Regions from separate parts of the Streptomyces sp. NPDC045778 genome, predicted to be linked through region 1. Evidence: riboswitches for the same ligand, from Rfam matches in the RefSeq annotation. Region 1 holds a riboswitch; each other region holds the start of a gene.
What was found. A riboswitch is a leader RNA that binds a small molecule or an ion and turns the genes downstream of it on or off. The one in region 1 is predicted to bind cobalamin.
Positions count from the first base shown of each region.

Region 1 (9,591 bases):
TGGTCGGTACACGGGCGATTCCTCCGGTTCTGGGGGGTGGTGGGGTGGGTGTGGTGCTTGCCCGAGCGGCGTGCGTGCGAGCAGCGTGCGTACGAGCGGCGTGCGTACGAGCGGCGTGCGTACGAGCACCATCGTCGTAACAATTACTGTTACGACACAGGGGTGAAAAAAGGCCGGTCCGCCGGGACCGGCCCGTCCGGGAAGGTCAGGCGACCGTCTCCTTGAGGACGTCGGCGACGGTGACTGCGGCCAGTTCGGCCTTCATCGCCTCTTCCGCGCGGCCGTACGCGCCGCGAAGGACCGGCGGGATGCCGCGTCCCACCGGGCACTTCTGATTGGGGGCTGAGGGGTGGAGGGCGAGCAGCGGGTCCGGCTCCACCGCGAGGTAGACGTCCCGGAGGGTGATCGACTCGGGCTCGCGGGCCAGCCGCCACCCCGCGCCCTGGCCGCGCTGCGACACCACGAGGCCCGCGTCGCGCAGGCTGCCGAGGGTGCGGCGGATGACGACGGGGTTGGTGTTGACGCTGTCGGCGATCTGATCGGACGTCACGATGCCGTCGGGCCGCTTCGGGCAGACCAGGGCCATCCACGTCAGCGCGTGCGTGGCTACGGTCATGCGACTGTTGGCGCTCACGTCGCCCCTTTCCGTGGCCCGGCGCTCTGTCGCAACTGATTCTGTTACGACATGGGGGTGGCTGTCCAGCCCTGCTCGTCGAGGTCGAGGAGCGCCGTGAGCTTTCCGGGGGCCAGGGCCCGATAGCTCTCCGCGAGGAGTTCGGCGACCTCCGTCCAGTCGGGGGCGGGCGCGTCCAGGTGCAGGCCGACCACGTTCGCGCCCCAGCCGAGGCGGAAGAAGGGCGGGCCCGCGTTCGTCAGGGCCTCCAGCTCCTCTCCCCGGGCGCGGAAGGTGAGGGTCGTGGTGGGCGCGGCGGCGTGGGCGTGGGTGGCGGCGGGGCGCGCGGGGTCGGTGACGTAGACGTGGGCGAAGGTGCGGCCCCGGACGCGCCAGCGGGTGCCGGTCCAGGCCTGTTCCTCGTACGCGTCGGGGAGGCGGCCGCAGATCGCGCGGAGGCGCGTGAGCGTGTCGAGGGGGACCTCGGCGTCGGGGGGCGTGGTCATCCGGGGAGTGTAGGCGGCGGGTCCGACGGTCGCAGGAAGGTGACGGTGGGGTGGTCGTGGGGAGCGGCGGGTGGGGTGACCCGGGCGCGGACGCCGTAGACCTCCGCGATGAGGGGTTCGGTGACGACCTCCGTCGGTGTGCCGTGCGCGTACGCCCTGCCCTCCTTCAGGACCAGGATCTCGTCGCAGAACATCGCCGCCAGGTTGAGGTCGTGCAGGGCGATCACCGTGGTGACGGGGAGGGTCGCCACCAGGGTCAGCAGGTCCAGCTGGTGGTGGATGTCCAGGTGGTTGGTGGGCTCGTCGAGGAGGAGTTCGTGGGGGGACTGGGCCAGGGCCCGGGCGATGTGGGTGCGCTGGCGTTCGCCGCCGGAGAGGGTGTGCCAAGGCTGGTCCGCGCGGTCGGTCAGGCCCGTGCGGGCCAGGGCGTCGGCCACCGCGCGGTCGTCGTCGGCCGTAGCCGGCGCCCAGGCGCGGCGGTGCGGGACGCGGCCGAGGCGTACGACGTCCCGGACCGTCAGGTCGACCTGGGTGTCGGCCTGTTGCTCCACCAGGGCGAGGCGGCGGGCCACCGCGCGGCGGCCGAGGTCGCGCAGCGGCTCGTCGTCGAGGGTGACCACTCCGGAGGTCGGGGCCAGGACGCCCGCGAGGAGGCGCAGGAGCGTGGACTTGCCCGAGCCGTTGGGGCCCAGGAGGCCGACCACCGTGCCCGGCCGGGGGGCGAGGGTGACGCCGTCGACGACGAGGCGCCCGCCCGCGGCCCGGGAGACCCGACCGGCCCGCAGGCCCGCGCCCGCCGACCGCTCCGGCGCAGGGCCCGCCGGGAACCCCTCCGGTGGGGCCGTCTGCCGCTCCCCCGCGCTCACGCGCCCCTCCCCGGCGATACGGGGGACCCGCTCAGCGCGCTCGAACCCTGACCTCCACCCGCCGAAGGCTCCTCCGGAGGGCCTGCTGGCCAACTCGCCGGGGCCCCCGCGGAAGGGCCCGCCGACAGACGCCCCGGGAGCCGCACCGAAGCACCCTCCGAACGCTCCGCCCGGGACTCCCCCGCCCACACGGAGACCCGCCGGGCACTCACACCCGCACCTCCGCCCACCACAAACCCTTCCGAAGAACTAGCTGGACAACCCGCCGAAGTCCCTGCCGAACAGCCTGCCGGAAGGCCCTCCGGGAACCCTGCCGGAGCCTCACCGGAAGCCCCACCGGACCACCCGCCGAAAACCGGCGGGACGCCCCACGGGAACCCAACGAGAAACCCCTGGGAAGCCCCACGGGAACCCAACGGGAAGCCTCCGGCAAGCCCCCAGGAAGCCCCACAGGAACCCAAAGGGAAGCCCCCAGGAAGCCCCACAGGAACCCAAAGGGAAGCCTCCGGGAAGCCCGCGGGGAACCCCACAGGAAGCCCCACCCGCTTCACCCGCCCCTCCTCGTCCGATAGAGCACCAGCACGAACGCGGGCACGCCGATCAAGGACGTGACCACGCCGACCGGTACCTCCTGGGGGTCCAGGAGGGTGCGGGCCAGGGTGTCCACCCAGATGAGGAAGACCGCGCCGGTCAGGGCCGTCACCGGCAGCAGGCGGGCGTGGCGTGGGCCGGTCAGCGCGCGGGCCGCGTGCGGCAGGGTCAGACCGACGAAGCCGATCGCCCCGGCGGCGCTGACCAGGGCCGCCGTGAGCAGGGCCGTGGTGCACAGGAGGAGCAGCCGGACCCGGGTGACGTGCACGCCGAGGGCGGCTGCCGCGTCCTGGCCGAAGGCGAACGCGTCGAGCGTGTGGGCCTGGGACAGGCAGATCGCCAGGGCCACGGCGAGGACCGCCGCGCACAGCGCCACGTCCGTCCAGTCGGCCCCGCTCAACGAGCCGAGCAGCCAGAACAGGACGCCGCGCGTCGTCTCCGCGTCCGCGGCCGTCAGGATGACGAAGGAGGTGAGGGAGGAGAAGAGCTGCATGGCCGCGACCCCGGACAGGACGACGCGGTCCGTCGTGGCGCCCAGGGCCTGGCTGAGGAGCAGCACGAAGCCGAACGCGCACAGGGCACCGGCGAAGGCCCCGCCGGAGACCGACACCGCTCCCCCGCCCACCCCGAGGACGACCACCGCCACCGCGCCCGTCGACGCCCCGGAGGACACGCCGAGGACGAAGGGGTCGGCGAGCGGGTTGCGCAGGAGCGACTGGAGGACCGCGCCGCACACCGCGAGGCCCGCCCCGCACACGCCCGCGAGCAGGGTGCGGGGCATGCGCAGGTTCCAGACGATGCCGTCGCGCAGCGGGGTGAGCCGGGCCTCGCCCCAGCCGAGGTGGGCGGCCACCGCGGCCCAGACGTCCGGTACGGAGATGTCGGCGGGGCCGATGGTGACGGCGAGGGCCACCGACAGCGGGAGGGCCACCAGGCCCGCCGCCCACAGGAGCGCCGCGCGCCAGGCGCCGCGCACCCGCTCGGCTACGGCCGTGCTCACCGCGCCAGGCCGAACTCGCGCAGCCCGGCCGCGACTTGTTCGATGCCGTCGACCGTGCGGATCGTGGGGTTCAGGGCCTGGCCGCTGAGGAGCACGTACCGCTTCTTCTTCACGGCCGTGAGGTTCTTGGTGACGGGGTTGGACTCCAGGAACTTGATCTTCTGGCGGGCGCTCTCGGCGGACTGGGCCCTGCGGGTGAGGTCGCCGATGACGAGGACGTCCGGGTCGCGGTCGGCCACGGTCTCCCAGTTGACCTGGGGCCACTCGGCGCGCGTGTCGGCGAAGGCGTTGCGGACGCCGAGGGCGCGGGTGATGACGCCGGGCGCGCCGCAGCAGCCCGCGATGTAGGGCGCCTTGGAGTCGGAGAACCAGTACAGGACGGACGCGTCGGACGACTTGAGGGTGCGCTTCGCCTTGGTGACGCGGGACTTGAGGTCCGCGACGAGGCGCTCGCCGCGCCCCTCCACGTGGAAGATCCGGGCCAGGTCGCGGATCTCGCCGTAGACGGTGTCCATGGTGAGCGTCTTGGTGCGGGTGCCGTCGCCGTCGCCGCTGTTGTCCTTGCCCGCGCAGTCGGTGGGCGAGACGTAGACGGGGACGCCCAGCTCGGTGAACTTGGCGCGGTCGGCGACGCCGCCCTTGCCGACGGTGTAGAGGAACGACGCGCTGACGAAGTCCGGCTCCTTGGAGAGGACCTTCTCCAGGGACGGATAGCGGTCGGCGAGGCGCTCGACCTTCGCGTTCTGCTTCTTCAGCCCTGGCAGGACCGGGTCGGTCCAGGTGCCGGTCCCCGCCATGCGGTCGGCGAGGCCGAGGGAGAGCAGGATCTCCGTGGAGCCCTGGTCGAGGGAGACCGCCCGCTCGGGCGGGGAGGTGACCTCGACCTTCTTGCCGCAGGCGGTGACCGTCACCGGGTAGCCGGCGGCCTTGGCCCCCTCGTCCCGCCGCTCGGCCGAGCCGCCGCCGCAGGCGGTGAGCAGGAGCAGGCCGCCTGCCGCGAGCAGCGCCGTGAGGCGCGCCCCGGGTGTGGTGCGGGCACCGGGGACGGTGCGGGGACGGGCGGCCGCGCGGAGTGCGCGAGGGGCGGATGAGGGCACAGGTCTTCCCGGGTCTCATGGCTCATGCGCGGAGCCTGGTCTGCGAAACCCCGCCGCCCGGCGCGCGGACGGCGGTGCCAGCAGGTCTTCGGACTCGGGTTCGTCCGGGCGGGGCCGCCTTCCCGGATGTCCGGTGACATCCAGTGGCCGCTGGTCCCCCCGTCCCCCTCACCGCTGCGCGTCAGTTCCGGATTCCCACCGGATTCCCTGGCCCGGGTGCGGGCACGACTGGCGTGCGCAAGCTATCACCCCGGCGCGGGCCGGCAGGGCGTCACCCCTGCTCGGGGTGCGGCTCGCCGCGGTAGGTGCCGAAGGACCACTTGTTGCCCTCCGGGTCCGCGACGGCGAACTCGCGGCTGCCGTACGGCTGGTCCTCGATCTCGCGGATGACCTGCACGCCCGCCTCCTTGAGGCGTTGGTGGAGGGCGTCGACGTGGTCCGTGACGACGTACGCGCCGAACGTGCCCGGCCGCAGGCACCACTCGGCCGACTCCGGGTCGTACGAGCCGAGCATGACGCCGCCGCCCTCGGGCCAGTCGAGCTGGGCGTGCGCCACGCGGCCGGCGTCCTCGTACACGGCGGTGCGCAGGAAGCCGACGGTGGTGACGAGGAAGTCGATGAGGGCGGGCGCGTCGTGGGCCTGGAAGGTGGGCCAGACATCGGGGGCGCGCAGCTTCGGCGAGGTGTGACCGTTCTGTACTGCTTCGGTGGTGTTCATGCCCTCAGCCTTCGCCGTCGCGGTGCCCTCCGGCTTGGATATTCCGGCACTCTTCGGCCAGCCAGGCGCTCGGGCTCGCGTCCGTGTACTGGCGGAAGTCGCGTACCAGGTGGGAGTGGTCGTAGTAGCCGCAGTCGGCGGCGACGCGGGCGAGGTCGGCGGGGGCGCCCGCGACGACCGCGCGCACGATTCGCGCCTTCGCGTGCTGGAAGCGCATCAGGCGGGCGGCCTGCTTGGGCGTCACGCCGGTCTCGGCGCGGAACAGGGCGGTCAGGCGGCGCTCGCTGAGCGCGACGTGCGCGGCCAGGCCCCGCACGGTGCCCGCGCCCCGGTGCCGGGCGAGCCAGGCCCAGGCCTCGGCGACCTCGGGGCGCACCGGGGCGAGGCGCCCGGCGTCGGCGGCGCGGCGCGCCAAGTAGGCGTTGAGGCAGGCGAACCGCTCGTCCCAGCCGTCGGCCGCGCACAGCCGCTCGCGCACGTCGGCGGCGATCCGGCCGAGGACGTCCGTGCCGTCGGCGACGAGCACGCCGGTCAGTTCGGCGGCCGGGAGGCCGAGGAGCGAGCGGGCCGCGAGCGGGTGCACGGCGAGCTGGATGCCCGCCTGGTGCTCGGGCTGCACGACGTACGCCGGGCTCTGGTGCAGGCCGCCCACGACGATGCCGGTGCGCACCGCGCCGGGCCCGGTGGCCTGCCGCGCGGTGCGGCCGGTGACCACGGGCCCGTCGAGCGAGAAGATCAGCGTCAGATACGGGGACGACAGGCCGCGGTGCAGGCCCGGCGCCTCACCGCGCGTGCGGTAGCCCACGGCGGACACGACCTTGCCGCCCTGCTCCGGCGGGAGCGGGGCCCGGACGAACTCGCGGAGGGCGGTGTCCATGCGTCCATTGTGACCGTACGAGGGGATCGGGCGCGGGCCGGGTGAGGGCCCGGGGGCGGGCCCGTATCTACCCGCTCCGCCGCGTCCCATGCCCGCCACGCACGGTGACATCGATCATGGGAATCGCCTCCGCGCGCTCGTAGCATGTCCCGCCGCTCCGCACGGGGCGGCGCATCCCTCCCGAGGAACGGACACCATGGCTGTACGAGCACGAGGCGGAGCACACGGCAGGGGCAGGCGCGCGGCGCTCGGGCTCGTGGGGGCGGTCGCGGCGGCGGTGTTCGCGGGCGGCGCGCTGGGGCCGGGCGCGCACACCGCCGACGCGAGCCGGGCGGGCGCGCCGGGCCGCGCCGCCGCGGACCGGCTCGCGCACTGGCCGAAGCCGGTGGCCGCCGAACTCGGCAAGGTCATCGCCGAGAACGAGCACAAGGGCGCGTACGCCGTCTTCGACGCGGACAACACGACGTACCGCAACGACCTGGAGGAGGCGCTGCTCCCGTTCCTGGAGATGAAGGGCGTCCTGACCCGGAAGTCGATGGACCCGTCGCTGAAGGTCATCCCGTTCAAGGACACGGCCACGCACAAGGAGAGCCTCTACAGCTACTACAACCGCCTGTGCGAGGTCGACGACCAGGTCTGCTACCCGTGGGCCGCGCAGATCTTCTCCGGCTTCACCCTGAAGACGCTCAAGAGGTACGTCGACGAGCTGCTCGCGTACGACAAGCCGATCCCGGCGACGTACTACGAGAACGGCAGGGTGACGCGGACCGAGGTCCACCGCCCCGCGTTCTCCCCCGGCATGCGGGAGCTGTACAAGGCGCTGCGCGCGCACGGGATCGAGGTGTACGTCGTGAGCGCCGCGAGCGAGGACCTGGTGCGGATGGTCCTCGCCGACCCGAAGTACGGGTACGGGGTGAAGCCGCGGAACGTCATCGGCGTCGGCCTCCAGTTGAAGGACCCGCGGACCGGCCGCGTCACCAGCGCCCGTAAGGAGATCGCCGAGGGCCGCTTCGGGCCCAAGGACCGGGCGCGGCTCGCCCGCTACGAGCTGACGCCGCGCCTGTGGGCGCCGCTGACCTGGTACCAGGGCAAGCCCGCGGCGATCTCCACGTACATCGACGAGTGGAAGAAGCCCGTCCTCGTGGCCGGGGACACGCCGGTGAGCGACGGGCCGATGCTCTTCCACTCGGCGGACGTGGCGAACGGCGGCGTGCGCGTGTGGGTCGACCGCAAGGACAGCTACATGAAGCAGCTCGACGCGATGAAGCGGAAGAACGCCGCGCGGCAGCGGGAGTTGGGGCAGCCCGTCACCGCGGACAAGCGGTGGCTCACGGTGACGCCGGAGCAGCTCGGCTAGGGCCTGGGCGTGCCGCCCGTCCCGTCCAGGCGGCGGAACGCCGCCTCGGTGCCTCACACCGGGGGCCGCGGGTGCCGGGCCCCTTCAGTACGCCGTGGTCGCGGGGAGGGCCCCGGCCTCGATGGCGCTGGTCAGGACCTTGTGGTCGGTCGCGTTCTGGGCGGCGTAGCGCACGGCGAAGGCGGCGACGGCCCGGTCGAAGGTGTCGGCGGAGCCCAGGTAGGCGGCGATGGCCACGCGGTCGCCGGAGCGGGCGTGGGCGCGGGCGAGGGCGGTGCCGCAGAGCCGTGCGTGGACGAGGAGTTCGGCGGGTTCGAGCGCGGCGATGTCCACGGAGGCCTTCGTGTCGCGCAGCCGGCGCCAGTAGTAGGCACGGCCCCGCGGGCCCGTCATCGAGCCGAGGAAGACGTCGTCCGCGGCCTGGAGCAGGCGCTGGCCCGCGACGACGCGCCGGCCCGGGTGGAGGGTGGGGCCGGCGGGCAGGTGCTCCTCCAGGACGGACGGCACGGCGTCCTTGATCTGGAGGAACAGCGGGTCCCCGGCGTCACGGCCGGTGAGCAGCACGACGAAACAGCGGGTGCCGACGCCGCCGACGCCGTCGACCTTGCGGGCGGCGTCGACGAAGCGGTAGCGGTCGAGCAGGAGGCGGCGCTCATCGGCGAGCGTCGAGCGGTAGTCGCCGAAGATCTTGCGCAGGGCCGCCATCTCGGGGGCTCCCACCGGTTCGAGCAGGGGCGGGTCATGGACGATGCGGCGGCGGCCGTCGACGACTTCGGTGAGCTTGCCGAGGGGCTTGAGGCGGGTGCGGTGGCCCGCGCGGTCCGGGTGGGCCGCGGCGTGCTCGCGGTGGCGCGCGGAGCCGGTGAGGCGCAGCAGGCCGTCCGCGCCGACACGGGCGTACCAGACGTCCAGCTCGCCCTTGCGCGCCAGGCGCCGGACGCCGGTGCGGTAGGCGGTGACGGTGGCGAGGGCCGCGTCGTGGGCCCCGCCCTCGCCCCCGCCCCGCTCGCGGACGGCCACGGCGACGCTGGCAGCGAGGCGCTTGACGTCCCATTCGAAGGGGCCGGGGCAGGTCTCGTCGAAGTCGTCGAGGTCGAACAGGAGGCGGCGCTCGGGCGAGGCGAACACGCCGAAGTTCAACAGGTGCGCGTCGCCGCAGAGCTGGACGGTGAGGCCGGTGTGGCGCTGGGCGGCGAGGTCGCCCGCCATGACGGCGGCGGACCCGCGCAGGAACGCCAGCGGGGACGCGGCCATGCGGCCGTAGCGGACCGGGAGCAGGTCCTGCACGCGGTCGGCGGACTGCCGCTCCAGGACGGTCACCGGGTCGGGGCGGTCCGCCGAGGGGATCCAGGCCCCGTGCGAGGACCGGGAGGCCCGTTTGCGGGCGGCCTTGCCCCGCTCCGCGCGCTCGGCCGCGGTGGTCATGGGCGGTCCCCTCTCGGCGGGCGGGCGGGCCCGGGACACCCCGGGCCCGCCCCTCTGCCGTGGTCGGGCGGTGCTCTCCCCCTGGGCCGTCAGCGGTTGTAGCGCATGAAGGCGCGCACCATGTGGCACGTGGTGCCCGACGGGGGGTGGATGCCCACCGTCTCGGCCATCGTGCGTATCCGGACGTTGCTCGCCTGGTTCGGCACGTACACGCCCGCGTCGAGCAGGGCGATGGCCAGGCGCATGGCCTTCAGGCGGCGGTTGTGCGTGATGTACCACTCGCGGGGGCGGCCGGGCGGCAGGGGGTGCTTCTCCATCGGGACGTACGGGACGTCGAACAGCGGCTGCTTGACCGCGCACGGGGTGCGGCGGGACGAGCGGGACGAGGTGCGGTCACGGGAGCGGGCGGTCGGCTTGGCGGGCGCGGACGGGACTGCGGCAGCGGGCACGGACATCCTCCTGTCGCGGTTCGGGAACCCTCGCGGGCCCCTTCGAACATTGCTTCCATTCTACGTGCCGGCACTGACAACCGCCTGCGCCC
Region 1 covers NZ_JBWKJZ010000012.1:47,748-57,338, forward strand. The annotation lists gene AC07GB_RS17325 (MFS transporter) at 1-12, opposite strand, end outside; gene AC07GB_RS17330 (Rrf2 family transcriptional regulator) at 206-634, opposite strand; gene AC07GB_RS17335 (MmcQ/YjbR family DNA-binding protein) at 679-1,119, opposite strand; gene AC07GB_RS17340 (ABC transporter ATP-binding protein) at 1,116-1,904, opposite strand; gene AC07GB_RS17345 (FecCD family ABC transporter permease) at 2,533-3,576, opposite strand; gene AC07GB_RS17350 (ABC transporter substrate-binding protein) at 3,573-4,580, opposite strand; cobalamin riboswitch at 4,736-4,921, opposite strand; gene AC07GB_RS17355 (VOC family protein) at 4,945-5,391, opposite strand; gene AC07GB_RS17360 (AraC family transcriptional regulator) at 5,396-6,268, opposite strand; gene AC07GB_RS17365 (HAD family hydrolase) at 6,465-7,625, shown strand; gene AC07GB_RS17370 (DUF2252 domain-containing protein) at 7,710-9,050, opposite strand; gene AC07GB_RS17375 (hypothetical protein) at 9,140-9,505, opposite strand.

Region 2 (9,591 bases), on a different contig from region 1:
ACTCCGATGGCCCTCGCACACCCGACCCCACGCCGAGCAGCCGCGCCCATGGCCCACCCCACCCCGCGGAGACACCGGTGACGGCGCCCAGGACAGCCGTCCTGACCTTCGGCGTCGCGGTGGCGCTCATCGCCGGAACGACCCTGGGCAACGGCGGGGCGAACCTGATGCCCGTCTTCGTCGACGACTTCTCCGCCCGGTTCTCGCTGGGGGAATCCGGCGCGGGACTCGTCGGCGCGACGCAGCTCATGGCCACCGCGGTCGTCACGCTGCTCATGGCCGCGCGGGCCGCACGGCCGGGGCGCGTGCGCATGACCCGCATCGGCCTGACCGTCGCCTGCGCGGGCTTCGCCGGAGCCACCGCCGCGAGCGACGTACCGACCCTGATCCTGGCGAACCTCGTCCTGGGCGCCGGGCTCGGCGCGGTCTACGCCGCGGCCACGGCCGCGATCGCCGCCACCGACGACGCCGACAAGGCGTCCGCGGTCACCATCGCGGGCACCGTGGCCGTGACCGCCCTGCTGATCATGGCCGTGCCCGCGGTCGACCACGGCGTGGGGGAGGGTACCGGCTTCCTCGTCATGGCGCTGTGCTGCGTGCTCGCGTGGCCCCTGGTGGGAGGGCTCCCCGACGGACCCGCCACCGGCGGCACCGCCTCGGACGACGCCGGCGCACCGGCCACCGTCCCGGCCCCCGCGCGGAACCGGGCGGCCACCCCCTCGTGGATGCTCCTCGGCGCGATCGCGCTGCTGTGGGCGGTCACCCAGGGCGCCTGGGCCTACGCCTCGGTGCTCGGCCGCGAGCACTCCGGCCTGTCCCACTCCGCCGTGTCGGTGGTCCTCGCCGTGTCCAGTGTCGTGGCCCTCGCCGGGGCCGCGCTCGGCCCGGTCGCCGCACGCCGCTTCGGCCGTACGCGCTCCCTGGCCGCCTTCATCACGGCGCAGGCCCTGTCGATGGCGGCCCTGGTCCTCACCCACGACCCGGTGCTCTTCACCGTCGCGGCCGTGCTCTGGCAGGCCTGCCAACTGGCCGTCCTGGTGCAGACCCTCGCGGCCGCGGCCCTCCTCGACCCGACCGGGCGCCTGGTGGCCTCCCTCAGCGGAGCGAGTGCGCTCGGCACCGGCATCGGCCCGCTGGCCGTGGGCGCCGTCCTGGACTCGGCGGGCGCCGGGGTACTCGCCCTCCTGCTGGCGCTCGGCACCTTCGTGGCCTCGCTGCCGCCGCTGCGGATGACGGTCGCCAGCGCGACGATCGACGGCGACCAGCGCGCCGAGGCCGCGTCGATGGCCAAGAGCGGCTGAGCCGGCGCCACGCCTCCGGTGCCCCGGCCCGCACCACGCGAAGCGGCCACCACCCCTGACACCGAATCAGGGGCGGTGGCCGCTCTCGCGTACCGTCACCTCACCTCAGGTCCCGGGCAACGGCAGCAGGTCGAGCTTGCCGCCCGCCAGGGCCACGACGCTGGACACCAGGGCCCGCAGGCAGAGCAGTTCGGCCTCCTCGTCGGGCAGGGCCAGGCGTTGCAGGACGAGCCCGTCGAAGCCCGCGAGCCAGAACCGCGCGATGACCTCGGCGGGCACGGCCAGCCGCTGCCCGGTGCGCTCGGCCGCCTCCTCCACCAACTGCGCGGTCACGTCCGTCACTTCGCGGAAGTGGCTCTCCAGCGCCTCGTGCAGCGTCGGTGTCCGCAGCGCGAACATGGTCAGCTCGGTGAGCAGCTGATGACTGGCCGGCTGCTCGCGCAGGGTGTGCCACGTCGCCGTGGCCAGGGCGGCGACGGTCTCCTCGAATCCGGCCTCCGTGGGCGCGGCCGCCTTGGCCTGGGCCACCAGGTCCTGGCTGAGCTGCCGCATGACAGCCCGGTAGAGGTCCTCCTTCGTGCCGAAGGTGTAGTGCACCGTCGCCTGCGCGACGCCCAGCTCGGCGGCGATGGCGCGGGTGCTTCCGGCGGCGACCCCCTCCCTGGTCATGAGGGCGATGGCCGCTTTGATCAGCTGGGGGCGGCGCTCGGCCGCGGTCACATGAGCCATGGGTACATAGTAGCGACATAGTCGACTGAGTAAGTCGTATGAACAAGTCGGCTGAACCCAGTCGGCTGAACCAAGTCGGCCGGAATCCCTCCCCGGGCACCCCGACGGGCCTCGCCCGCGCTCTTCTCCGCGACCGGGTCCGACCGTACGATCCAGACCCCGCCCCGCGCACATCCGCCCCGCGCGGCGCCCGCGCACGCTCCGGGGCGCCCAGGGCGCGTCCCAGGCCCGTCACCGCACACGCTCCGCGAACGACCCCCGTCCTCGACTCCAGCGAGAGGTGACCCGTGGACACCCAGACCCCCCTCATCCGCCTCGACGCGAGCGCCGGTGACCTCCACGGCGAGAACGAGAGGCTCCGCGCGCTCGGCCCGGTCGTGCGGGTGCGACTGCCCGGTGGAGTGCCCGCCTGGGTCCTCACCCGTCACGAACTCCTCCAGGCACTCCTGGCGGACCCTCGCGTCGCCAAGGACCCGGCGCACTGGTCCGCGTTGCGCGCGGGAGAGGTGCCGGAAGGGTGGCCCCTCATCAGCCTCGTCACCAACCGCGGCATGACCACCGCCGACGGCGAGGAGCACCGCCGCCTGCGCGGCCTCGTCACGCAGGCTTTCACCGCGCGACGCGTCACCGCGATGCGGCCCCGCGTCGAGGCGATCACACGCCACCTCGTCGACGACCTCGCGGGGCGCGGCGGCGACGCCGTCGACCTGCGCCGCCACTTCGCCTATCCCCTGCCCATGGCGGTGATCGGCGACCTCCTCGGCGTACCCGAGGAGCGCTACGACGACTTCCGGAACCTCTCCGCGAGCCTCACCAGCAGCGTCACCACGCCCGACGAGACCCTCGCCACCCAGCGACGCCTGCACGCCCTCCTCACCGACCTCGTCGCCGCACGGCGGCAGCGGCCGCGCGAGGACCTGACCAGCCATCTGATCGCCGCGCGCGACGACGGGGACCGGCTCTCGGAGCCGGAGCTGATCGGCACCCTGGTCCTCGTCCTCGTCGCGGGCCACGGCACCACCCTCAACCTCATCACCAACGCGACCAGGGCCCTGCTCACCCACCCCGAACAGCGCGCCGCCGTCACGGCAGGGCACCGGCCCTGGGAGGCCGTGGTGGAGGAGACCCTGCGGTGGGACGCGCCCGTCGCGCACTTCCCGCTCCGCTACGCCCTCGACGACATCACCATCGGGGGCGTGGTGATCCCCCGCGGCGACGCCGTCCTCGCCTCCTACGCGGCAGCGGGCCGGGACCCCGGGCAATTCGGCGCCGACGCCGCCCAGTTCGACCTCGCACGCCCGCAGCCGAAGCATCTCTCCTTCGGCCACGGCCCGCACTACTGTCTCGGCGCGGCCCTGGCACGCCTGGAGGCGGGCATCGCCCTGCCGGCCCTGTTCCGGCGGTTCCCGCGCATGGAGCTGGCCGTGCCGCCCGGCGAGTTGGTGCCGCTGCCGTCCTTCGTCAGCAACAGCGTCCAGGCCCTGCCGGTCACCTTGTACGGCTCGTACGGCCACTGACGCTCGTACGGCGGGCGCGGCACCGGAAACGGGCCCCCGGCCGGTCACGTACGGCCGGATGGAATGATGACGGGCGAACAAGGCGACGGCGGTCCGAGGAAGCCGGTGTGAATCCGGCGCGGTCCCGCCACTGTGATCGGCGAGCGCGTCCCGACCGGCCACCGCCCCCAGGGGGTGGGAAGGCCGGGACGAGCGACGACCCGAGAGCCAGGAGACTCACGCGGTCGCCTCCTCCACGGAACACCGGGGCGGATCTCCCCGGAGAGAGGCAGGACGCGGCATGCCCGCAAGACCGGCCCGGACGTCGTCCGGCACCGCGAGGAGTTTCGAGTCGGCCACCGCCCCGGCGCCCTGCCGGGTCGTCGTGTGCCGGGACTGCTGCTGCGGCAGCCCGAAGGTGACCGGCGTCGACCACGCCGAGCAGACCGCGCGTCTGCGGGCCGAGGCGCCCGTGCGCGTCTCCGCCTGCCTGGACGTGTGCGACCAGGCCAACGTCATCGTGGTCCAGCCCTCCGCGGCGGGCCGGGCGGCGGGCGCCCGGCCGGTGTGGCTCGGCCTGGTCAACGACGCGGACGCGACCGAGGACATCGTCGCCTGGGTCCGCGCCGGAGGCCCGGGCATCGCGCCGCGACCGGAGATCCTCGACCTGTACGCGTTCAGCCCGCCGCGGCGCCGCGCGCTGCCCTGAACGCCGGGCCGGGGCGGCGCGCCCCCCCGCGTCAGCGGAGCGGGCGCGCCTCGGCCGGCGTCACCGCCGCCCCGGCGCGCACCCCGTGCAGGACGTGGGCCAGCACCTCCGCCCCGCGGACGACACGCGGCCCTGGCCGGTTGAAGTACGCGGGCCCGTCCAGGACCCAGACGCGCCCCGACCGGACGGCCGGCAGCCCGGACCAGCCGGGCAGCCGGGTGAGCAGGTCCGACTCGCGCAGCGTCCGCTCGGGCGGGAAGCCGCACGGCAGGACGAGCAGCACCTCGGGGCGGGCGGCGCGCACCGCGTCCCACGTCATGGGCCCGGTGTGCTCGCCGGGCGCGGCGAGGAGCGGTTCGCCCCCGGCGGCAGTGATCTGCTCGGGCACCCAGTGTCCTGCGGGCCACAGCGGATCCAGCCACTCGATCGCGACCACCCGGGGCCGCTCGCGCCCGGCGGTCAGCGCGCGCACCCGCTCAAGGCGGGCCCGCAGCTCCCCCCGGCGCAACTCGGCCCGCTCCCGCACACCGAGAACGGAGCCGACGGTGACCAGGCAGTCCAGGACGTCTTCAAGGGTGCGCGGCTCCAGGCTCAGGACCCGCGTGTCCGCGTCCAGGAGCCGCACGGTGCGGCTGACCCTCTCGTACGACACCGCGCACACGTCGCACAGGTCCTGCGTGAGGACTACATCGGGCCGCAGCGCCGCCAGCGCCTCCGTGTCCAGGGTGTACAGCGAGGACCCGGAGTGCGCCGACCCGCCCACCGCGTCGGAGATCTCCCGGCTGCTCAAGACGTCCTGGTCCAGGTCGGCGCCCGTCACCACGGGGACGGACGCCACGTCCTGCGGCGGCCAGTCGCACTCATGGGTGCGCCCGACCAGCCGCTCCACCAGGCCGAGTTCGGCGACGAGGTCGGTGGCGGCGGGGAGCAGGGACACGATGCGCATACGCCGACCCTAAGGCGTGAGCCACCGTCCGCGCCCCGCACGGGTGTGGCCGATCCGACGCCTCCCGACGGTGGTGTTCGCGGTCGCCGGAGCCGATACTGCGCCGGGCGGACCGACCCGACGACGGAGGGGAACCGATGACGTTGAAGGTGAGCCGGAGGCTCCGCGGAGCCGTGCGCCGGCCGGGCCGCGGCATCCTGTCGATGGCCCTCCTTGCCGCGGCCGCGGGTGTGCTCGCACCCGCCCCCGCGTCCGCGGCACCGGCCTGTGCCGCCACCGGGGCGGGCGCGCCGGTCCAGGTGGCACGCGTCCCCGACTGGGTCGAGTCGATCGTCGTGGACGAGCGCGGGAGGATGTTCGCCACCGCGTACTTCTCCGGCCGCGTCTACCGGATCGACGCGCCGGGCCGCACCCCCGTACCCCTCACCGGCGATGTCGGCGCCAACGGCGGGATCGTCGTGCGGGACGACGGCCGCCTCCTCGTCGGCACCGGCAACGACCTTCTGCACTCGCTCACCGGCGACGCGCTGCCCACGTCGAAGCTCCTGCTCGTCGACCCGGACACCGGCGAGGTCAGCACGTACGCCGCCGGTCTCGGCGGCATCGACGGTGTCGCCCTCGCGGCCGACGGCACCGTGTACACCACGACGCTGGGCGGGCGGAACATCGGCCGCGTCACGCCGGACGGCGAGGTCGACCCCGCCTGGGCCCAAGTGCCCCAGCCCAACGGCGTCGCCGTCTCTCCGGACGGGCAGCAGGTCTACGTCGTCCAGACCACCGTCGCCCCCGGCCTCTACCGGATCCCGGCCGCCGACCCGGCACACCCGCGGCGCTGGATCTCGGTGGCCCCGTCCGATGTCCTCGCCCTGCCCGACGGGCTTACCCTCGACAGCAAGGGGCGGCCGCTGATCACCACGCACGCCGCGGGCCAGATCTGGCGCGTCGAGGACGGACGCCTGTGCGCGGTGGAGTCGGGCCTGCACCTCTCCACCCAGGTGGCCTACGGCCACGGCGACCGCGGCTTCTCGGCGGGCAAATTCTATCGGGCGGGCGTCGACGGGAAGATCTACGAAGTGCCCGCGGGCGCCGACCCCGCGTAAGCCCCCTGCCCGCGCAGGGCGCGGCGCCGCGGGGCGGGTGAGCCGCGTCTCACCTGCCCTGCGTCGCTTGTCTATGCAACGAGTTGCATAGAAGGATTCGGGCATGGCGCTTGAGCACGCGATTCTCGTCTCCCTGCTGGAGCGGCCGGGCTCCGGATACGAGCTGGCCCGGCGGTTCGACCGGTCCATCGGCTACTTCTGGACCGCCACGCACCAGCAGATCTACCGCGTCCTCAAGCGCATGGAGAGCGACGCCTGGATCGAGGCCCGCGAGGTGGCGCAGCAGGACCGGCCCGACAAGAAGGAGTACTCCGTCGCGGCCCTCGGCCGCGCCGCGCTCTCCGCGTGGCTGCACGAGCCGATCGAGCCCGAGAGCGTCCGGCACGAGCTGGCCGTGAAGATCCGCGGCGCGGCCTTCGGCGACCCGGCCGCGCTGATCCGCGAGGTGCGGAGCTACCGCCAGGCGCACGCCGACCGCCTCGCGCACTACCGCGCGGGCGAGCGGCGGGACTTCACCGGACCCGAGGCCCCCGCCACGCTGGACGACCGTCAGGAACTCCAGCACGTCGTGCTGCGCGGCGGCATCGCGTACGAAGAGATGACGCTCGCCTGGCTCGACGACGTGATCGCCACCCTCGAACGGCTCGGCGCCCGGCGCTGACGCACCCACCGCTCTCCCGCACCCTTCCCCCACGTCCTCGACTCCCCGAGCCGGAAAGGCGAACGACCATGGCCGACCCGCTGCTGTTCAACCCCCACACCTACGACCCGAAGCACTTCGACGCGGAGACGCGCAGGCTGCTGCGGGCGACCGTCGACTGGTTCGAGGCGCGCGGCAAGCGCCGGCTGATCGAGGACTACCGCTCCCGCGCCTGGCTCGCGGACTTCCTGGAGTTCTCCGCCAAGGAGGGCCTGTTCGCGACCTTCCTCACCCCGGCCGCCGCCGCGGGCCCTGACGAGGGCGACAAGCGCTGGGACACCGCCCGGATCGCCGCCCTCAACGAGATCTTCGGCTTCTACGGGCTCGACTACTGGTACGCCTGGCAGGTCACCATCCTCGGCCTCGGCCCGGTCTGGCAGAGCGACAACGCCGCCGCCCGCGCCCGCGCGGCCGAACTCCTCTCCCAGGGCGAGGTGTTCGCCTTCGGCCTCTCCGAGAAGTCCCACGGCGCCGACATCTACTCCACCGACATGCTCCTGGAGCCCGACGGCGAGGGCGGCTTCCGTGCGAGCGGCTCCAAGTACTACATCGGCAACGGCAACGCCGCGGGCCTCGTCTCCGTCTTCGGCCGCCGCACCGACATCGAGGGCCCCGAGGGCTACGTCTTCTTCGCCGCCGACAGCCGCCACGCGGCGTACCACCTGGTCAAGAACGTCGTGGACTCGTCGAAGTACGTCAGCGAGTTCCGCCTCGACGACTATCCGGTGACCGCCGACGACATCCTGCACACCGGCCGTGCCGCCTTCGACGCCGCCCTCAACACCGTCAACGTCGGCAAGTTCAACCTGTGCACCGGCGCGATCGGCATCTGCGAGCACGCGATGTACGAGGCCGTCACGCACGCGCAGAACCGCATCCTGTACGGCCGTCCGGTCACCGCCTTCCCGCACGTGCGCCGCGAGCTGACCGACGCCTACGTCCGGCTCGTCGGGATGAAGCTGTTCAGCGACCGCGCCGTGGACTACTTCCGCTCCGCAGGACCCGACGACCGCCGCTACCTCCTCTTCAATCCGATGACGAAGATGAAGGTGACCACGGAGGGCGAGAAGGTCATCGACCTGATGTGGGACGTCATCGCGGCCAAGGGCTTCGAGAAGGACACCTACTTCGCCCAGGCCGCCACCGAGATCCGCGGCCTGCCGAAGCTGGAGGGCACGGTCCACGTCAACCTGGCCCTGATCCTGAAGTTCATGGGCAACCACCTGCTGAACCCGGCCGAGTACGCGCCCGTGCCGACCCGCCTGGACGCGACCGACGACGACTTCCTCTTCCGGCAGGGCCCCGCCCGCGGCCTCGGCGCCATCCGCTTCCACGACTGGCGCGCCGCCTACGACGCGTACGCCGAGGTGCCCAACGTCGCCCGCTTCCGCGAACAGGCCGACGCCCTCTGCGAGTTCGTCACCACCGCCGCGCCCGACGAGGAGCAGAGCCGCGACCTCGATCTGCTCCTCGCCGTCGGCCAGCTGTTCGCGCTCGTCGTGCACGGCCAGCTGATCCTGGAGCAGGCGCGCCTGACCGGCCTGGAGCAGGACGTCCTCGACGAGCTGTTCGCCGTCCTCGTACGGGACTTCTCCGCGTACGCCGTCGAGCTGCACGGCAAGGACTCCGCCACCGCGGCGCAGCAGAGCTGGGCCATCGGCGCGGTCCGGCGCCCGGTCGTCGACGAGGCCCGCTCGGGGCGCGTCTGGGCCCGCGTCGAGGCGCTGGCCGGGACGTACGAGATGGCGCCGTAACTCCTGGGAGCCGTATGGGGGAGGGGCCGCCGTGGGTGACACGGCGGCCCCGGCCGTCACAGGGTGAGGAGCGTGCGGCTCGCGACCCTGGTGTCCTGGAACGGTCTGAGGGCCAGGCGCATCAGGGCCAGCGCGTTGTCGTCGCCCGCGACGCGGTTGGCGCTGAGTTCGCCGCACGTCAGGCACTCGTGGATGAGCACCCACTCGCCGTCGGGGCGCGCGGCCATGGTCAGCGCCTGCATGCGGCCACGGCACGGCGAGGCCCGGTCGCCGGGGACGCGGTGGTCGACGTGCAGGCTGGCCAGGCAGTGCGGGCAGTGGTTGCGGTGCCCGGTGCCCGGCGCGTCCAGGGACACGTCGAGCCGGCAGCCGACGCACCGGAAGTCCCGGGCGCGGTGGCCGCCCTGGCCGTGCAGGACGTCCTTGTGCCGTTGCGGGCGGCGGCGCGCCGACGACGGCTCGCGGGTGTGGTTGCGTCGCGGCATGGCGGTCTCCCTCTCTCCGGCCCGGCTCACAGAGCGCCGAACGCTTCGAGCGGGAAGGGCGGTTGGGCGAGCGGCCGGACCGCCATGCGCATCAGGATGAGCTGGTTGTCGTCCGTGCGGACGGGGCTTGAGGTGAGTTCGTCGCAGCGCACGCAGCGGTGGATGACTCTCCAGTCGCCGGTCCGCAGGACGGCGATGGCTATCGGCGACATCCGCCCGTGGCACTGGCTCGGGCCGCCCTCGACGTGGTCGACGACGTGCCGCGAGTGCAGACACGACGGGCAGTGGTCGCGCGGGACACCGTCGGTGGTGGCGGCGGACACGGTGAGACCGCACCACGCGCAGGTGAACGTGCCGATCTTGAGGGTGTT
Region 2 covers NZ_JBWKJZ010000008.1:6,657-16,247, reverse strand. The annotation lists gene AC07GB_RS12435 (MFS transporter) at 78-1,301, shown strand; gene AC07GB_RS12430 (TetR/AcrR family transcriptional regulator) at 1,407-2,030, opposite strand; gene AC07GB_RS12425 (cytochrome P450 family protein) at 2,318-3,547, shown strand; cobalamin riboswitch at 3,644-3,764, shown strand; gene AC07GB_RS12420 ((2Fe-2S) ferredoxin domain-containing protein) at 3,828-4,235, shown strand; gene AC07GB_RS12415 (cobalamin-binding protein) at 4,267-5,181, opposite strand; gene AC07GB_RS12410 (SMP-30/gluconolactonase/LRE family protein) at 5,319-6,281, shown strand; gene AC07GB_RS12405 (PadR family transcriptional regulator) at 6,385-6,942, shown strand; gene AC07GB_RS12400 (acyl-CoA dehydrogenase family protein) at 7,011-8,735, shown strand; gene AC07GB_RS12395 (RNHCP domain-containing protein) at 8,792-9,220, opposite strand; gene AC07GB_RS12390 (RNHCP domain-containing protein) at 9,247-9,591, opposite strand, start outside.
Region 2: linked by a shared signal. The riboswitch ahead of AC07GB_RS12420 ((2Fe-2S) ferredoxin domain-containing protein) and the one ahead of AC07GB_RS17350 (ABC transporter substrate-binding protein) in region 1 are both predicted to bind cobalamin.

Region 3 (9,591 bases), on a different contig from region 1:
GCGGTCGGGCCGAGGATCTCGCGCAGGGCGGCGTGCAGGACGTGGGTGCCCGAGTGGGCCTGGCGCGCGCCGAGCCGCCACTCCGGGTCGACGGCGGCGTGCACGGCGTCGCCGACGGCCAACTCCCCCGCGGTGACGCGGATCTGATGGGCCACCAGGCCGGGCAGCGGCCGCTGCACGTCGAGCACATCGGCTTCGAGGGAGGCCCCCGAGAGCCGTCCGGCGTCGCTGTCCTGGCCGCCGGACTCGGCGTAGAACGGGGTACGGTCGAGGACGGCGGTGACGATCTCACCGGCGCGGACGACGGGTACGGGACCGGCCGGGCCCACGAGCGCGAGGACGCGGGAGTCCGTGGCCAGGCTGTCCCAGGCGCGCCAGTCGGTCGGCCCGTGCGCGTCGAGGACGGCACGCAGGGCCGAGGTGTCGGGGGCGGAGCCGGACTTGCGGGCGCGGGCGTCGGCGCGGGCCCGCTCGCGCTGCTCGCGCATGAGCGCGGTGAAGCCCTCCCGGTCGACCTCGACGCCCTGCTCGGCGGCCATCTCCAGGGTGAGGTCGATGGGGAAGCCGTAGGTGTCGTGCAGCAGGAAGGCCTGGGCGCCGGGCAACTGGCGGCCGCCGCCGGCCTTGACCTGGGTGACGGCGGTGTCCAGGACGGTGGTGCCCTGCTTGAGGGTGGCGCGGAAGGCGTCCTCCTCGCCCTGGGCCTGGTCGGCGACGCGCTCGTAGGCCTCGGCGACCTCGGGGTAGCTCGGCGCCATCCGGTCGCGGGCGACGGCGAGGAGGTCCGCGAGGGCGGGGTCGCCGTAGCCGAGCTGACGCATGGAGCGCACGGCGCGGCGCAGGATGCGGCGCAGTACGTAGCCGCGGCCCTCGTTGCCGGGCGCGGTGCCGTCGGTGAGCAGCATCAGGGCGGTGCGGACGTGGTCGGCGACGACGCGCAGGCGTACGTCGGCGGCGGCGTCGGCGCCGTAGCGGACCCCGGCGAGTTCGGCGGCGCGGTCGAGGACAGGCCGGGTCTCGTCGGTCTCGTAGAGGTTGTCCACGCCCTGGAGGAGGGTGGCCATGCGCTCCAGGCCCATGCCGGTGTCGATGTTGCGGCGGGGCAGTTCGCCGAGGACGGGGTAGCCGGTCTTGCCGGTGCCCTCGCCGCGCTCGTACTGCATGAAGACGAGGTTCCAGAACTCCATGTACCGGTCCTCGTCGACGGCGGGGCCGCCCGCGCGGCCGAGCGCGGGGCCCCGGTCGTAGTACAGCTCCGAGCAGGGGCCGCAGGGGCCCGGCACGCCCATGGACCAGAAGTTGTCCTCGTCGCCGCGGGCCACGATCCGCTCGTCGGGCAGGTCGGCGACGCGTCGCCACAGGCCGCGCGACTCGTCGTCGGAGTGGTGCACGGTCACCCAGATCTTCGCCGGGTCGAGGCCGTAGCCGCCGTCCGCGACGGAGCGGGTGCTCAGGTCCCAGGCGAAGGTGATGGCTTCTTCCTTGAAGTAGTCGCCGAAGGAGAAGTTGCCGTTCATCTGGAAGAACGAGCCGTGCCGCGTCGTCTTGCCGACCTCCTCGATGTCGAGGGTGCGTACGCACTTCTGCACGCTGGTGGCGCGCTGCCAGGGCGGCGCGACCTCGCCGGTCAGGTACGGCTTGAACGGCACCATGCCCGCGTTGACGAACAGGAGCGTCGGGTCGGGCGTGGGCAGCGGGGCGCTGGGGACCACGGTGTGGCCGCGCTCGGCGAAGAAGTCGAGGAAGCGGGTGCGGATGTCGGCGGTGCGCAAGGCGTGCTCCGGGCGGGGCTGAGGAGTTACAGGGGCGGGAGGGCGGCGGTGCGCGCCGGGTGGCCGGGGCCGAGGAAGACGGCGGTGCCGTGCCCGTCGGGGGCGGGGTGGGTGACCTGCCGCCAGCCGAGCCGCTCGTAGAAGCGGACGGTGGCGTCGGCCTTGACGGACGTGAGCAGCCAGCAGCGGCCTTCGGGCGCGTCACGCGTGACCGTCTGGAGGAGCCTGCGGCCAAGTCCGCGTCCGTGCGCGCCGGGCGTGACGGCGAGTTCGTCGACCTCCAGGCCGCCGCACAGCCACGCGGCGGTGCGCTCGGCGCCGAGCGCCGCGGTGACGCGCGGGTAGGAGCGGGTGGCGGGCAGCGGGGTGCTCGACGTCCAGGCCGTGGCGAAGCCGAGGACCCGGTCGCCGTCGAGGGCGACGGCGCCCGCGAAGCCGGGGCGGTCCGCGTCGTCCGCGAGGCGCGTGAGATAGCCGTCGGCCTCGGCGGGGTCCGCGTGCCAGGGCGGCTCGGCGAACGCGGCGGCGTAGACCGCGCGGACGCCGTCGCGGTGGGCGAGCAGGCCGGGGCCCGCGACGCGGTGCACCACGGCGGCCATCAGGCGGCCCGCGCGAAGGCCGTGGCGGGGTGCAGCGCGGCGTACTCCAGCGGAGCCGACGGGTCGATGGACACGTCGAGGGGCGCGGGCTCGGCACCCGCGCGCACCAGGAGGTCGCCGACGGCTGCGATCATCGCGCCGTTGTCGGTGCACAGGCCGAGCGGCGGGACGCGCAGGGTGACGCCGGCCGCCCGGCAGCGCTCCTCGGCGAGGGCCCGCACGCGGGAGTTCGCGGCGACGCCGCCGACGACCACGAGGGTGTCCACGCCGTGCGCGGCGCAGGCCGCGACCGCCTTGCGGGTCAGGACGTCGGCGACGGCTTCCTGGAGCGCGGCGGCCCCGTCGGCGACCGGCAGGTCGCCGCCCCGGTGGCTCTCGGCCCAGCGGGCCGCGGCGGTCTTCAGGCCGGAGAACGAGAAGGCGTACGGGTCGTCGCGCGGCCCGGTCAGCGGGCGCGGGAAGGCCACCGCGTCCGGCGAGCCCTCGCGGGCCGCGCGGTCGACGGCCGGGCCGCCCGGGTAGGGCAGGCCGAAGACGCGGGCCACCTTGTCGAAGCACTCCCCCGCGGCGTCGTCCAGGGTGTCGCCCAGGTGCGTGATCGGGTCGCGGGCGAGGTCGCGCACGAGCAGCAGCGAGGTGTGGCCGCCGGAGACGATGAGGACCACGCACGGGTCGGGCAGCGGGCCGTGCTCCAGGGTGTCGGCGGCGACGTGCCCGGCCAGGTGGTGCACGCCGTACAGCGGCACGTCGAGCGCGTACGCGAGCCCCTTCGCTCCGGCGAGGCCGACCTGGAGGGCGCCGGAGAGGCCGGGCCCGGTGGTCACGGCGACGGCGCCGATGTCGCCGAACCGCAGCCCCGCCTGGTCGAGGGCGCGGCGGACCACCGGGTTCAGCGCGTGCACGTGGGCGCGGGCGGCGATCTCGGGCACGACGCCGCCGAAGCGGGCGTGCTCGTCCATGCTGGACGCGACGGCGTGCCCGAGCAGGCGTCCGTCCCGGACGAGACCCGCACCGGTCTCGTCGCAAGAAGACTCGATCCCCAGAACGATCCGAGGGGGTGCCATGCGTGTACTCCCGCTTCTTCGGCGTGCCGACCGGCTCCTTCGGCCTGCCGACCGGCTCCACCGGCTCCTTCGGCCTGCCGACCGGCTCCACCGGCTCCTTCGGCGTGCCGACCGGCCCGGCTACTGCCTCTCCATAGTAATTGCAATCTATGTGCAATAAGCAGGGCCCTCCGTCTTCCCCCCTCCCCCGGACAGGGGTTCATCACCTACGCTTGCGGCGCGACTGGTTCGCCCTGCCCGCCAGGCAGCGGCGTCGTAAGAGGGAACCCGGTGGGAATCCGGGACTGCCCCGCAGCGGTGAGTGGGAACGACCGCCGTCATACGCACTGGGTCCGGCACGGACCCGGGAAGCGACGGCCAGTAGGTGACCTCCTCGGAGGTCTCGCCCGCGAGTCCGAAGACCTGCCCGTCGCCCGTGCGCGCCTCGGCGTGCGCGGCTCACCGGTGACCTCGTGGGCGGGTCGGCGTACACATCGGGCACAGGCGCGCGGCCGTCGAAGGCCGTGGCCGGTCGTCCCGGTCTGTCTTCCTTCGCGTTCCCGATCGTCCCGGGACTCACACGACATTGCTCGCGAAGGAGAGTTCTGTGACAGACACGTCCGCAGCCGCGGCGGCACGGGCCACCGTGTACGGCTACCCCCGCCAGGGCGCAGACCGGGAGCTGAAGAAGGCCGTCGAGGGCTACTGGAAGGGCCGCGTCGACGCCCGGGCCCTGCGGGAGACCGCCGCCCTGCTGCGCCGCACCACCTGGGAGCAGCTCGCGGACGCCGGTGTCCACGAGGTGCCGACCGGCGACTTCTCGTACTACGACCACGTCCTGGACACCAGCGTGATGGTCGGCGCGATCCCCGCCCGGCACCGCGCCGCGGTCGCGGCCGACCCGCTGGACGGCTACTTCGCGATGGCCCGGGGCACCGCGGACGTGGCGCCCCTCGAAATGACCAAGTGGTTCGACACCAACTACCACTACCTGGTGCCGGAGCTGGGCCCGGACACGGTCTTCGCGGCGGACGCGACGAAGCAGGTCGCCGAGGTGAAGGAGGCACTCGCGCTCGGGCTCGCCGCGCGCCCCGTGCTCGTCGGCCCGGTCACCTATCTGCTGCTCGCCAAGCCCGCGCCGGACGTCGACCCCGGCTTCGAGCCGCTGACGCTCCTGGACCGGCTGCTTCCCGTGTACGCGGAGGTCCTCGCCGACCTGCGGGCGGCGGGCGCCGCCTGGGTGCAGCTGGACGAGCCCGCGCTCGTGCAGGACCGCACGCCCGCCGATCTGAACGCGGCGGCCCGCGCCTACCGCGACCTGGGCGCGCTCGCCGACCGGCCGAAGCTGCTCGTCGCCTCCTACTTCGACCGGCTCGGCGAAGCCCTCCCGGTGCTCGCCAAGGCGCCCGTCGAGGGTCTCGCCGTCGACTTCACGGGCCCCGCAGCCGCCAACCTCGACGACCTCGCGCGGGTGGGCGGCCTGCCCGGCAAGCGCCTGGTCGCGGGGGTCGTCGACGGGCGCAACATCTGGATCAACAACCTGGAGAAATCCCTCAGCACCCTCGGCACGCTGCTCGGGCTCGCCGACCGCGTGGACGTCGCCGCCTCCTGCTCCCTGCTGCACGTGCCGCTGGACGCCGCCGTCGAGCGCGACATCGACCCGCAGGTCACGCGCTGGCTCGCCTTCGCCCGGCAGAAGACGGCCGAGCTGGTCACCCTGGCCCGGGGCCTGTCCCGGGGCACGGACACCATCGCCGCCGAACTCGCCGCGAACCGCGCCGACCTGGCCTCGCGCGCGGGCTCCGCGCTCACCCACGACCCGGCGGTGCGCGCCCGCGCCGCCGCCGCGAGCGCCGCCGACGCCCGGCGCGCGCAGCCGTACGCCGAGCGGGCCGCGGCGCAGCGCGCGAGCCTGGGCCTGCCGCTGCTCCCGACGACGACCATCGGCTCGTTCCCGCAGACCACCGAGTTGCGCGCGGCCCGGGCCGACCTGCGCGCGGGCCGGATCGACGAGGCCCGGTACGAGCAGCGCATCGAGTCCGAGATCCAAGCGGTGCTCTCCTTCCAGGAGAAGGCGGGCATCGACGTCCTGGTGCACGGCGAGCCCGAGCGCAACGACATGGTCCAGTACTTCGCCGAGCAGCTCACGGGCTACCTCGCGCCCCGGCACGGCTGGGTCCAGTCGTACGGCACGCGCTATGTGCGGCCGCCGGTGCTCGCCGGTGACATCTCGCGCCCGGAGCCGATGACGGTGCGCTGGACCGCGTACGCCAACGCGCTCACCGACCGGCCGGTCAAGGGCATGCTGACCGGCCCGGTGACGATGCTCGCCTGGTCGTTCGTCCGCGACGACCAGCCGCTCGGCGACACCGCGCGCCAGGTGGCGCTCGCCCTGCGCGACGAGGTGAACGACCTGGAGGCGGCGGGCACGTCGGTGATCCAGGTCGACGAGCCCGCGCTGCGCGAGACGCTGCCGCTGCGCGCGGCAGGCCACGCCGCGTACCTGGAGTGGGCGACGGAGTCCTTCCGGCTCACCACCAGCGGCGTACGTCCCGAGACGCAGATCCACACCCACATGTGCTACGCGGAGTTCGGCGACGTCCTGAAGGCCATCGACGACCTCGACGCGGACGTCATCAGTCTGGAGGCGGCCCGCTCGCACATGCGGGTCGCGGACGAGCTGGCCGCCGCGGGCTATCCGCGCGAGGTGGGTCCCGGCGTGTACGACATCCACTCGCCGCGGGTGCCGAGCGCCGACGAGGCGGCGGCCCTGCTGCGCAAGGGCCTTGAGGCCATCCCCGCCGAGCGCCTCTGGGTCAACCCGGACTGCGGCCTGAAGACGCGCGGCTGGCCGGAGACCCGGGCGTCCCTGGAGAACCTGGTCGCCGCCGCGCGCCAGGTCCGGGCGGAGCTGGCGGCGCGGGAGTCCTGACGCGCGGGGCCCGGTGGCCGGGGGCGTCCCCGGCCACCGGGCCCCGCTCAGCGGGCGCCCGCCTCCAGGACCGCCTCGACCAGGCCCCGCGCGACCTCCGGTGACAGGCCGTCCGGCCGGAACAGGATGCGGAAGAGCAGCGGCGCGACCACGTGGTCCATGACGGCGTCGCGCTCCGGCAGCGACCGCTCGCCCCGCTCGGCGGCGCGCGCGAGGAGCAGGTCGATCTGCTCGGCGGAGTAGTCGGAGCAGCGGCTCGCGTTGCCGCTCTCGGGGTCGCCGAGGAGCGCGTCGCGCACATAGGCGCGGCCCGGCGCGGACGACATCTCCTCCAGGAAGTGCTCGGCCCAGGCGATCAGGTCGGCGCGGAAGTTGCCGTGGTCCGCCGGCTCCGCCTCGGGCCTGAGCCGCTCGACGGCGACGTCCGACAGGAGTTCCTGGAGGTCGCCCCAGCGGCGGTAGACCGTGGACGGCGTGACCCCGGCCCGCGCCGCGACCAGCGGGACGGTCAGGGCCGCGCGCCCCTGCTCCGCCTCCAGCTCGCGCACGGCGGCGTGCACGGACGCCTGCACCCGGGCGCTGCGCCCCCCGGGTCGGGCCATGGGCCTGGGACTCATGCCGTTCACCTTAACGCGAATTCCTAGCTTCTACGGGGACGGGGCCGGGGGCACGGCCCCGCCCCCGGCGCGAGCACCCCCGGCGCGAGGGCCCCCGTGTCCGGGCGCGTCCGTTCGTACGCGCGCCCGGTCCGCAGCAGGGTCCGCTCCTCGCGCGGTCGCCCGATGAGCTGCATGCCGAGGGGCAGGCCCGCACTGTCCCGGCCGGCGGGCACGGTCAGCGCGGGCAGTCCGGTGATGTTCGCGGGCGCGGACAGGCGTACGTAGGCGTCCGGCACGGTCTCCGTCGTGCCGTCCGGCCACTCCACGGTGTCCTGCCCGGTGCGGGCGGCGGTCAGCGGCACGGCGGGTGCGGCGACGACGTCGACCTCGTCCAGGAGCCGCGCCCACTTTTGGCGCATCAGGGTGCGGGCGCGCTGGGCCCGCAGGTAGTCGCCCGCGTGGAACAGCTCGCCCGCCTCAAGGAGCACCCGGACGTCGTCCCCGTACAGCTCGGGCGTCGCGCGCAGGGTCCGCTCGTGGTTCGCGCTGGCCTCGGGGACCATCAGGCCCCACTGGACCGCCTGGATGTAGCGGGTCATCGGGATCCGTACGTCGACGAGTTCGGCGCCCAGGTCGCGCAGCCGCTCGACGGCGGTCCGTACGGCGGCTTCGACGTCGGGGGTGACGCGGTCGAAGTAGTAGTTCGCGGGGACGCCGACCCGAAGGCCCGTCAGGTCCTCTTCGGTGAGCGGGAGGTGGGTGTCGCCGGTCAGGGCCGGGAGCACGAGGGCGGCGTCCTGGACCGTGCGCGTGATCGGGCCGACGTGGTCGAGGGACCAGGAAAGGGCGGTCACGCCGCGCGTGGGGACCAGGCCGTAGGTGGGCTTCAGACCGACCATGCCGTTGAGCGCGGCGGGGACCCTGATGGAGCCGCCGGTGTCGGTGCCGATCGAGAAGAGCGCTGCTCCGGCCGCGACGGCGACGGCCGAACCGCCGCTCGACCCGCCCGCGACCCGGTCGGGGTCCCAGGCGTTGCGGGTCTGCGGCGTCGTCAGGCCGTAGGCGAACTCGTGCGTGTGGACCTTGCCGAGGAGCACGGCGCCCGCCGCGGCGAGCCGGGCGGTGACGGCGCTGTCGGCCGCCGCCACGTGGCCGTCGCGCACGCGTGAACTGGCGCTCGTGGGCTGCCCCTTGACGTCGATGAGGTCCTTGAGGGCGAGCGGTATGCCGTGCAGGGGGCCGCGGGCGCGCCCTGCGGCGAGGTCGCGCTCCGCCTCCTCGGCGGCGCGGCGGGCGGCCTCGGGCCGTACCTCCACATAGGCGTTGAGGCCCGGCTCCACCTCGGCGGCGCGGTCCAGGACCGACGCGGTCAGCTCCACCGGGGACAGCTCGCGCGCGGCGATCGCGGCGGCAGCGGCGGCGAGGGTCAGCTCATACGGCCGCATCGCGCACCTCCGCCCCGGCGGGCGTGGGCGCCACGCCGGTGAGGTCGAGTTCGCGCAGGGTCGCGACGACGGCGTGGATGTGCGCGGCGGTGGCGGCCACGGCGTCGAGTCGCTCGTCGGCCAGCGGGAGCCCGGCCCGCTGGGCCCAGCGGGCCGCTTCGCGGCGGTCGAGGTCGGCAGGGGTCATGGGGGCGTGTCCTTCCAGACGGGACAACAAAAGCTAAGAGTTTGCTTTAGGTCACCTTAGGGGCTAGCCTCCACTAAAAGCAAAGGCATTGCTTTTAGCTGGCTGGGCGGTCGCGTGCGGCCTGCGGCGGCCCCAGAGCACCCTTTCGAGCCCCAGAGCACCCCCTCAAGCCCCAGAGCACCCCTTCGAGCCACGGAGCACCCCATGAACCACCAGCCCATCCCCAGCCCCACCTGGACCGTAGGGAACCTCGCCGTGCACCGCGTCGACGAGATCGACTTCCCGCCCGAGACGGGCGCCTGGCTGCTCCCCGACGCCACTCCTGACACCGTCGCCCAAGCCCCCTGGCTCACCCCGGACTTCGCCGACGACGAGGGCGTGCTGCGCGCGTCCAGCCACAGCTTCGCGTTCACCGTCGACGGGCGGCGGATCCTCGTGGACACGGGCATCGGCAACGGCAAGGAGCGCGCGCTGCCCGCCTGGAACGACCTGGACACCGACTACCTCGACCGGCTCACCACGGCCGGGTTCCCGCCCGACTCCGTCGACCTGGTGATCCTCACCCATCTGCACGCCGACCACGTCGGCTGGAACACCCGCCTGGACGGCGGTAGTTGGGTGCCGACCTTCCGCAACGCCCGCTATCTCACCACGCGTACGGAGTGGGACCACTGGGCGGCGGCGGACATGGAGGAGTCCCGGCGCCAGATGTTCCGGGACTCCGTGGACCCGGTCCACGCGGCGGGCCTGCTCGACTTCGCGGACATCACGCAGGGCCCCGTCACGCTCGCGCCGGGCCTGCGCCTCCTGCCGGCCCCCGGGCACACCCCCGGCCAGGTCGCCGTCGAGCTGAGCGACGGCGACGCCACCGCCCTGATCACCGGGGACGCCGTCCACCACCCCGTCCAGCTGGCCCACCCGGAGATCAACAGCTGCGTGGACATCGACCCCGCGCTCGCCCGCAGGACCCGCCGCGCCCTGCTCGGCTCGGCCGCGGACACCGGTGCGCTCCTG
Region 3 covers NZ_JBWKJZ010000021.1:26,590-36,180, reverse strand. The annotation lists gene alaS (alanine--tRNA ligase) at 1-1,772, opposite strand, end outside; gene AC07GB_RS25325 (N-acetyltransferase family protein) at 1,799-2,371, opposite strand; gene tsaD (tRNA (adenosine(37)-N6)-threonylcarbamoyltransferase complex transferase subunit TsaD) at 2,371-3,435, opposite strand; gene AC07GB_RS25315 (hypothetical protein) at 3,438-3,572, shown strand; cobalamin riboswitch at 3,643-3,859, shown strand; gene metE (5-methyltetrahydropteroyltriglutamate--homocysteine S-methyltransferase) at 4,022-6,346, shown strand; gene AC07GB_RS25305 (TetR/AcrR family transcriptional regulator) at 6,394-6,963, opposite strand; gene AC07GB_RS25300 (amidase) at 6,987-8,390, opposite strand; gene AC07GB_RS25295 (hypothetical protein) at 8,377-8,577, opposite strand; gene AC07GB_RS25290 (MBL fold metallo-hydrolase) at 8,782-9,591, shown strand, end outside.
Region 3: linked by a shared signal. The riboswitch ahead of metE (5-methyltetrahydropteroyltriglutamate--homocysteine S-methyltransferase) and the one ahead of AC07GB_RS17350 (ABC transporter substrate-binding protein) in region 1 are both predicted to bind cobalamin.